Regions from separate parts of the Alteromonas sp. 76-1 genome, predicted to be linked through region 1. Evidence: predicted binding sites of a transcription regulator. Region 1 holds the regulator's gene; each other region holds the start of a gene.

Region 1 (3,288 bases):
GTGCAGCTGGATAATTTTGATAACTTCAACACATGCGATATCAATGATGCAGTTTTGTCTGGACAATCTGTCCTCCTTGTCGGCGATTGCCAATGGGGAGACGTTACTGCCTACACAATGATCGATGGTAATTTGAGTGAGCTATGGCGAGTGAGTTCACAAGACCATGGTGTAACATCAATTACAGTGGGTGATATAGATAATGATGGTTCAACAGAGGTGTTGTGGGGAACCGGTGTTTCGACTACTGGCGCTGATGAACTTATCACCGCAGAACTGAATGGCAGCACAATTACTATCAAAGAAAATACTGCGGAAGTACAGTTAGATAGCTTTTCGTCAGCTGGTTGGGCAAATGTCATCGACAATGATGAGCGTGCAATATTCTTTATTTCTTCAACTGAAAGTGGCTATGGCTCGTCACGTTATATCATGTTGGATAAAGAGGGAAATATAGAACTAAGTGATACAGTTTCAGAGAACTGGGGCGCAGGCACTAACTCTATAGCAACCGACTTTAACAATGATGGTGCAGGCGACTTGTTTACATCGACAACCAATTATTACGATGGAAGCTTCGCCGCTATCCAGCTACACAATGGTGAGGTTCACTGGCAGTATGATTCAAGTAGTAATAGCAATATTGGCATAATTGAAGCCTTAGACATGAATTTCGATGGCTTCACTGACGCATTAGTAATGATTGGGACTGAACTGAATATTTTTGATATTCAAAACCAATTGATTATTGCTAACTATAATATCGGTCATGTCACGCACCTCGCTCCCTTTATTTCAAACGGAAGTGCATTTGTAGCGTTGACAACTAACGAGTCTGGCATGGAAGTATTAAAGATAACCGATGCAGGACTATCACAAGCCGCGTCGGTGGACGGTATATGCGATCAGCTAATTACTATTAATGCAGACTCAGATGAGCAGCCGGAATTAGCGTGTACGAATTATGATGATGAGCTGATTGTTTATGACTTTTCTGGTGAGGCGCTTACCGAGAGCTTGCGTGCGAGCATACCTGCAGATATAACGAATATTCAAGCTGACGTAACTACTGAACAAAACCAGAATCTTATTGGCGTTAGCCATAATACAGCCGATTTCTCACTTAACATTTATAGCCATCTTGTTAGCTTTGGAACCGATGGCTTTGTAAGGTGGCGCGGTCCTGCGTTTGCAAGTCGGCAAGGTCAAGATTACGGAAATTTGAAAGTGCGCAAAGCTGATTCAGGGAACCTTGAAATACAAACGTCTACCTATTCTAGCGCTATATGGGTGCATTAGTAGATGTTTGCAGAGAGCTCTACTAAGGTAGGGCTCTTTTTTTATGGCAAGTGTTCGAAGCATGTAAATAGCATCCAATGCTTGTCATTTCCTTTTAGGTGTATATACTTACAGGAACTGTATAGACAGACAGGTCTTTTATGCGCCCACTCACAGCAAGACAAACAGAAGTTCTCGAGCTTATAAAAACAACGATGCTCGAAACTGGCATGCCGCCTACCCGTGCAGAAATTGCCCGTCATTTAGGTTTTCGTTCTGCAAATGCCGCTGAAGAACATTTAAAAGCGTTGGCCCGTAAAGGCGTCATCGAAATCCTTCCAGGCACTTCTCGTGGTATTAAGTTGAATATTCCTCTTGAAGATGAAACCCCTGAAGAAGAAGGGCTTCCTCTTATTGGCCGAGTGGCTGCGGGCGAGCCGATTCTAGCGCAAGAGCATATAGAGTCTCATTATAAGGTCGACCCTGCCCTGTTTCAGCCTCACGCTGACTTCTTACTTCGTGTAAGCGGTATGAGTATGAAAGACATTGGTATACTTGATGGTGACTTGCTAGCCGTGCATCGTACTACGGATGTCCATAATGGGCAGGTGGTAGTGGCACGTGTCGATGAAGACGTTACTGTTAAACGCCTTGAAAAGCGTGGCCGCGAAGTATTACTTCACGCTGAAAATGATGAATTTTCACCTATTAAAGTCGACTTAGCGTCAGAGCCTTTCTCCATTGAAGGGATTGCCGTTGGTGTTATTCGAAATGCTGACTGGATGTAACCTTTTAGCTATTTAGTAAAGAAAGCGGCTTATAGGCCGCTTTTTTGTATGTTTACCATACCTTGCTTACACCATAATCGTATTTAAGCCTAAGAAATCTCTTAAAAGCCACCAGATACCGCTCCCACATATTTTCTTCTATTTATGTCACCTTTTTCAGTGCTAGCTAGCGCTATTTTTGTCACCTATTTTGTTTGAAAAATAATCAAAATTACGCAACTAGCTTTTGATTATAAGAAACTTATTGGCAGCTTCTATTTGCCTATCTCGTTCAAAATGAGCGTTTCAAACAAGCTCACTAATTATCGCTACAGCATCCATACGCTGTTGTATGTGTCATTTCTCTTACATACAACTTTTGATTAAAAATTCAACGCTGCAATTGTTTTTTCTCAGAAAAGACTAGACTTGTGCGTTTTATTGAGCAATTCTTATACTGTATTTAACAAAATAATAACAATAGCTGCAACTTTGGTTTACAACTAAGGCTAGATAGTTAAGTTAAAAGTTGGATTTCGGGTATCAGTTGCCAGAAGCGCAGCGCAACCAGTGCGTCAATGCTTCTGTTATAACGGAGGTGTTGAGTGAAACGAGTAACGACACAAGCGGCGACACAAGTGACAAAGTGGCTTTACGGGCTTCCACTTTTGCTTACCTCGCCACTACTGTTTGCTGATGCAGCAACGGGCGAAGGCTCTTCCATAAATTTGCGCCGAGGCGCAACAGACATAAGTGGTCAAGTTTACGACCTGCATATGTTGATGTTCTTTATCTGTATCGCAATTGCTGTTGCAGTTTTCGGGGTTATGTTTGCCTCCATGTACTTGCACCGTAAATCCAGAGGCGCTAAGCCCGCTCACTTCCATGAAAATGTAAAAGTGGAAATTGCATGGACGGTCGTGCCTTTCATCGTTCTTATTCTTATGGCTATTCCTGCCGCTAAAACCCTTATAGCGATGGAAGATACCAGCGAACCCGATCTTACCGTTGTCGTTACTGGTTCCCAGTGGAAGTGGCACTACCGGTATATGGACAGGGACGTTGAGTTCTATTCGTTAATGGCGACGCAGCGAGAGCAAATTGAAAACAAATTCGAAAAAGGCACGAACTATCTGTTGGAGGTCGACCGTCCGTTGGTCATCCCCACAGGGCAAAAAGTGCGCTTTCTTATTACTTCTGATGACGTTATTCACTCGTGGTGGGTACCGGACTTTGCAGTGAA
Region 2 (3,288 bases), 1.1 Mb from region 1:
TACGCTGAGTATCTTTCACGTATTGAAGTACACAACCAGCGGCGCCGATACCTTTGGTTAAATCTGATACCCCAAAACCCGCCAGCTCTTTCGTTTGAAACTGAGCAGTTAATTGTTCGGTGGCGGTATCGATATCGAATTCCCACTCGGGCCGTCGACGCAAGCCTTTACGCTGTTCAATCAAGGGTAAGCTTTCAAAGCCTTCAGGATAGAGTAGTTCAGCAGGATTAATTCGTTGAAGCTCACCTAGCAAGGCATCATCGGTGTCGCACTCGACCACGACAAACCGGCCACTGGTGACATCTAATGTAGCCACGCCGTAGTGCATACTGTGACCGCAAACTGCCGCTAGTACATTATCGCGGCGTTCTTCTAATAAGGCTTCATCGGTAACCGTACCTGGGGTAACAATGCGCTGAACTTGGCGCTCTACAGGGCCTTTGCTTGTAGCTGGATCGCCAACTTGCTCGCAAATCGCCACCGACTCGCCCATTTTCACCAACCGGGCTAAGTAGCTTTCAACCGCGTGGTAAGGAACGCCAGCCATAGGAATAGGATCGCCACCGGATTTGCCCCGTGCGGTTAACGATATATCAAGCAGTTCTGCGGCTTTCTTGGCATCGTCGAAAAACAACTCATAAAAGTCGCCCATACGGTAAAACATAAGAATGTTAGGGTGCTGCGCCTTTATCGTTAAATACTGGCGCATCATAGGAGTGTGTGATTCCAAAAAATGCCTCGTGCTTTTTTTATTGCTGCTACTTGCGATAACTCAATTTGTTATATTAACAGAAGAATTATTAACAGAAGAGTGATTAAAAGAGCAGGAGTGCTAAAATAATCGCTTTTCGTATTTGCTGTGTATTATTGATACGAGTATGGAATTTTCAACCATTTCCTGAACTCGTTAGTTAAATGATAGCTCTCACCAATGAGTACATCGGCACAGCTTAATGCTTCAACGGCCGAAGCTGATGATAGCGCTGATAGCAATAAAGGACATTCATGGTACCTGACAATATAACAGAGATGGTGACGGCGTTGGGTAATGCGCTTCGTCGTAAAGGCTGGACGGTTTCAAGCGCAGAGTCTTGCACCGGAGGCGGCGTTGCGTTCGCCTTTACCAGTATTGCTGGCAGTTCAGACTGGTTTAATCAAAGTTGGGTGACGTATTCAAACGACGCTAAAATGCGTGAACTAGGTGTGAAACCAGAAACCCTGAATGCACATGGCGCGGTGTCGATGCAGACCGTTGAAGAGATGGCGGCGGGCGTTAAGCACAAGAGCGACGCGAATGTCGTGGTAACCGTAAGCGGTATTGCAGGCCCCGGTGGCGGCAGCGAAGAAAAGCCCGTGGGTACTGTTTGGTTTGGTTTTATCTGTGGTGCTAAATCAGAAACGATTAAGCAGGTTTTTGCTGGAGACCGCGAGACTGTTCGCTTGCATGCAATAGCATTTGCAATTACTCACCTACTGGCAATGTTAGCTGATTGATTAGATGATTATTCAAGAAGCAGCTAATAAGAACCCATTAAGCAAAATAAAATGAAACTCAGGTTGAAACTGTATGCTTGTACAGTATAGAATGCACGCAACACTTGGTAAGGTGTCGGTAAGCAAATGTTGATGCAATGAATGCTAGCTGTATGGATGAATAGTACTTTTAGTAAAGATAGCTAGTAAAAATAGCAAAGGCAGCTTCAACAAAGACATCACCAACTAAAGAATTTAACCGCTAATCCTAGAGGATATTGACGTGGACAGTAATAGATCTAAAGCTTTAAGTGCCGCACTTGGGCAAATTGAAAAGCAGTTCGGTAAAGGCGCTATTATGCGTTTAGGCGACAACCAAGCGATGGACATTGAGGCTATCTCTACTGGTTCACTCACCATTGATATCGCTTTGGGCATAGGCGGCTTGCCATGCGGTCGTGTGGTAGAAATTTACGGCCCTGAAGCCTCGGGTAAAACGACACTTACCTTGCAGGTAATTGCAGAGGCTCAAAAGAAAGGTAAAACCTGTGCTTTCGTAGATGCTGAGCACGCGCTAGATCCAATTTACGCATCGAAGCTAGGTGTAAACATCGATGAGCTTTTAGTTTCTCAACCTGATACGGGTGAACAAGCGCTTGAGATTTGTGACATGCTGGTTCGTTCTGGCGGTGTTGATGTCGTTATTGTTGACTCGGTTGCTGCCCTTACGCCAAAAGCGGAAATTGAAGGCGACATGGGTGACTCACACGTTGGTTTGCAAGCGCGATTAATGTCGCAAGCATTGCGTAAACTTACAGGTAACATCAAGCGTTCAAATACCTTGTGTATCTTCATTAACCAAATTCGTATGAAAATTGGTGTAATGTTCGGAAGCCCAGAAACAACAACTGGTGGTAACGCACTTAAGTTCTATTCTTCAGTACGTTTAGATATCCGCCGTATTGGCGCGGTTAAAGAAGGCGATGAGGTAGTAGGTAACGAAACTCGCGTTAAAGTAGTGAAAAACAAAGTAGCACCGCCATTTAAGCAAGCTGAATTCATGATTCGCTACGGCGAAGGTATAAGTAAAGAAGCTGAGCTTATCGACTTAGGTGTTAAGCAGAAATTGGTTGATAAGGCCGGTGCTTGGTACAGCTACAAAGGTGATCGTATCGGTCAGGGTAAAGCGAACGTAATGAAGTTCCTAAAAGAAAACCCAGCTATTGCCGATGAGATTGAAAAACAAATTCGCGCTGAGCTACTTTTACCTAAGACAGTGAAAGTTGAAGAAGCACCTGCTGCAGAAGATGATGCTCAGCAGTAGCGACTAAACTTACTATAAAATAGCGCATTTGTGTTATTTAAAAGCCCACCAAATGGTGGGCTTTTTTGTGTTCAAAAAACATACTTGTTAACACTTTAATTCTATATCTTGGATTGAATTAAAATAAAAAAACAGTAAAGCTGTAATAAAAATAGAAAGGCAAAGACTAGTACTGTAAGCATTCGATTTAAATAATAAAAAAAGGGAAGGGATAATGATTGAAATATCTAATCTTGCTAAACGCTTCGAGGTGGAGAACCCCAAAAAGCTAAGTGAGCAAGAGAAAAAGGATCCACGATTAAAAGGTCGCTACTTTCAATCAGTGAAAAATGTATCGTTTTCATGTGGTCAAGGAGAAGTGCTTGGTTTGCTTGGTCCTAACGGAGCAGGAAAAACCACTACATTACGCATGCTTTCAACCGCCCTTAAGCCAGATAGCGGCACCGTGGTAATTGATGGTGAAGACGTACTAGCCAACCCAATAATTGCGC
Region 3 (3,288 bases), 570 kb from region 1:
AGGAAGAGATTGATGCAGAGCTCGTTAATATTAATAAATTAATGTCTACCTATGACACTACGTCTGAGTTATCTCGATTTAACCAATATCGTTATTCTGATAACTTCGAGGTGTCTAAAGAGACATTAACGGTAGTTAACGAAGCTCTGCGGTTGGCTCGTTTGAGTGACGGCGTGCTAGATGTTACGGTTGGGCCTTTGGTCAATTTGTGGGGTTTTGGACCTAATAAACGGCCTGAAAAAGTGCCAACCCAAGCCGATATCGATGCTGTACGAGATTATGTAGGCTATGAGAAATTATCTACTACGCCAACCGGTCTTATGAAGGCAAACCCTATGCTTTACGTTGATTTATCAACAATTGCAAAGGGTTATGGTGTTGATGAAGTCGCAGCCATTTTAGATGCTCATAACTTGCAGCATTACCTTGTAGAAATTGGTGGTGAAATGCGGGTTAAAGGCGAACGCGGCGATGGCAGTGAATGGCTAATTGCGATTGAAAAGCCGGTAACGACAGAACGCGCGGTACAAAAAGTGGTATCTATAGGGACTAATGCCATAGCGACATCGGGTGATTATCGTAACTATTACGAAGAAGATGGGAAACGCTACTCTCACTTAATTGACCCGAATACCGGCTCGCCGATAACCCATGATTTAGTGTCGGTTACGGTAGTCAATCCATCTTCAATGATTGCTGATGGTTTAGCCACAGCGTTTAATGTAATGGGGTGGGAACGAGCAATTAACCTTGCAGAGCAAGAACAACTTGCTGTATTCCTCATTCGTCGCACAGCAGATGGATTTGAAGAGTATGCCACGCCAGAATTTGATAAACTGGTAACAGTAAATAACTAAGGAGTAGGCTATGTCTACGTTTATTTTAGCATTCGGTTTCTTCCTCACTATGGTACTCGCCATGGCTGTTGGCTACTTGGTGCAGCGCAAAACTATCTCAGGTAGTTGCGGTGGACTAGGCGCATTAGGAATCGCGAAAGCCTGTGATTGCCCAGAGCCTTGCGATCGCAAAAAATCTCGTATGGAAAAAGAAGAAGCGAGAGAAAAGAAATTGAATGAATGGAAACAGAATCAGATCCTTTAATCTGATCTTGTCGCTTTTTGTTAAGTCATAAAAAATACGCAAAAGCGCCACAATGTATAAATTCAGATGCGCGGTAAGTTAAAACTTACCGCGCTTTTTTTATCTTTGATTTACTATTTGTGCAATAAGTATTCGCTCACTATTCATCCTGTTCGCTGGTAAGGCGAATTGATATGCTTTAGAATACTGTCTTTCTATACAGTTTTTTGTGGAGCTGTTCAATTCGTTTGGCAGTTTAGGGGGCAATACGGCATGCGAAAAATCATCCATGTAGATATGGATTGCTTTTATGCTGCGGTTGAAATGCGTGACAATCCCGCGTTACGTAATATCCCTATTGCCATTGGTGGAAGCTCTCAGCATCGAGGGGTTATTTCTACCTGTAATTACCCTGCCCGTAAATATGGCGTTCGTTCCGCCATGGCTACCGCTTACGCATTCAAGCTTTGCCCAAATCTTACCTTAGTGAAAGGGCGTATGGAGGCGTATGTAAAAGAGTCCCAACGAATTCGCGAAATATTTGCCGACTATACCGATTTAATCGAACCACTTTCGTTAGACGAAGCCTACCTCGATGTGACCAATAGCCAATATTGCGGTGGCAGTGCCACGTTAATAGCTGAAGAAATTAGAAGTCGAATTGAGTCAGAGCTGGGGTTAACCGCCTCGGCGGGCGTTGCACCCTGTAAGTTCGTAGCAAAAGTGGCCAGTGATGAGAATAAGCCTAATGGTATTTGTGTCATTACCCCGGATAAATTAGATAGTTTTGTAAGGGCCATGCCTCTTAAAAAAATTCCCGGGGTAGGTAAGGTAACAATGCAAAAACTACAACGATTAGGCTTAGCCACCTGTAACGATGTGCGCAGTTACCCGTTTGAGCGCATACAAAAAGAATTAGGTAAATTTGGCGCGGTATTATGGGAGCGTGCACATGGTATTGATGATCGAGAACTGTCAGTATCAAGAGAGCGTAAGTCTATAGGCGTAGAGCGCACGCTAAGCAACGATATTCACTCATTGGAAGAATGTCGCGACTTTATGCCTCATTTACTAGAAAAGCTTCAGGAACGCATACAGGCGCATGAAAAGCGCACCGGCAAACCTATTCGTATTCGCACTCAAGGGGTGAAACTTAAATTTCAAGACTTCCAGCTAACCACGGTTGAGCATCGATGCCCTTCGTTAAATGCGCATTACTTTGATACCCTACTACAAGAAGCTTACGAGCGTGCTAAAGGCCGTGGTATACGCTTAGTTGGTCTGCACATTGGTCTTGGTGAGGCACAAACCATACATCAACTCCCTTTACCCCTAGAGGGTGAGTAGTAAAGTGCGAGATAGGTGAGTACCTAGATGAGTAGATAGCCGAGTAGATTAGTGAATAACTTCAAAATTTAGCAACCTTATCAGACGCTTTATGAACAGAGCCCGAATTCTACCGTATTCAAATTAACAAAAAGTAAAAAGCAGGAGCCATCATGACTACCCCAAAACCTAAAACCCAAGAGCTCAAAACCCCAGGTCGCTACCGCCATTATAAAGGCAGTGATTACGACGTTTATGAAGTAGCGACACATTCAGAAGACGAGTCTTCCTTAGTGGTATATCGCCCATGTTATGGCGAAAAAGCCCTGTGGGTGCGCCCATTAAGTATGTTTGAAGAAGAGGTGGTGGTAGAAGGTAAGTCTGTCCCTCGATTTGCTTATATTGGTGAGATCCCAAACGATGAAAAAATGATCTGAACCGCAAACTAGGTCATAGTGTATTTAAATCTATTCAATAATAAGCACTCTTTAAGGGAACCCTAATGACGCACAAATTTACCCGAACTTTTCTACTTGCTGCAAGTTTAGTCTCGACTACCTTCATTCCAGCCGCTTTTTCGCAAGACCGCTTCGAAAAGGTTGAAATAGAGGCAACAGCACTAAAAGGTTCTGTGCATATGTTAACGGGGATGGGTGGCAATATCGGCGTTTCTGCCGGTGACGATGGCATTCTAATTATTGACGATCAATTCGCCCCTTTAGCTGAAAAAATTGCGACGGCACTCGGCGAGCTTGGTAGCGATAAACCAAAGTATGTGATTAACACCCATTACCACGGCGACCATACAGGCTCGAACGCGTTCTTCCACAGCCACAAAGGCGCGACTATTCTCGCCCACGATAACGTGCGCGTTCGATTAGC

What was found. The regulator LexA, encoded in region 1, represses DNA repair genes until DNA is damaged. The targets are predictions, from matches to a motif close to TACTGTATNNNNATACAGTA.
Region 2: recA (recombinase RecA) is a predicted target of LexA. The motif match lies at 1,562-1,581, and genes of this name have one in related genera.
Region 3: dinB (DNA polymerase IV) is a predicted target of LexA. The motif match lies at 1,286-1,305, and genes of this name have one in related genera.

Annotation. Positions count from the first base shown of each region.
Region 1 is NZ_LR136958.1:4,642,014-4,645,301, reverse strand. Features, by position in the region: gene ALT761_RS19770 (FG-GAP repeat domain-containing protein) at 1-1,299, shown strand, start outside; gene lexA (transcriptional repressor LexA) at 1,440-2,066, shown strand; gene coxB (cytochrome c oxidase subunit II) at 2,651-3,288, shown strand, end outside.
Region 2 is NZ_LR136958.1:1,022,918-1,026,205, forward strand. Features, by position in the region: gene mutS (DNA mismatch repair protein MutS) at 1-712, opposite strand, end outside; gene ALT761_RS04265 (CinA family protein) at 1,006-1,494, shown strand; gene recA (recombinase RecA) at 1,757-2,797, shown strand; gene ALT761_RS04275 (ABC transporter ATP-binding protein) at 3,012-3,288, shown strand, end outside.
Region 3 is NZ_LR136958.1:4,076,428-4,079,715, reverse strand. Features, by position in the region: gene ALT761_RS17280 (FAD:protein FMN transferase) at 1-857, shown strand, start outside; gene nqrM ((Na+)-NQR maturation NqrM) at 868-1,101, shown strand; gene dinB (DNA polymerase IV) at 1,354-2,427, shown strand; gene ALT761_RS17265 (DUF1653 domain-containing protein) at 2,580-2,843, shown strand; gene ALT761_RS17260 (MBL fold metallo-hydrolase) at 2,909-3,288, shown strand, end outside.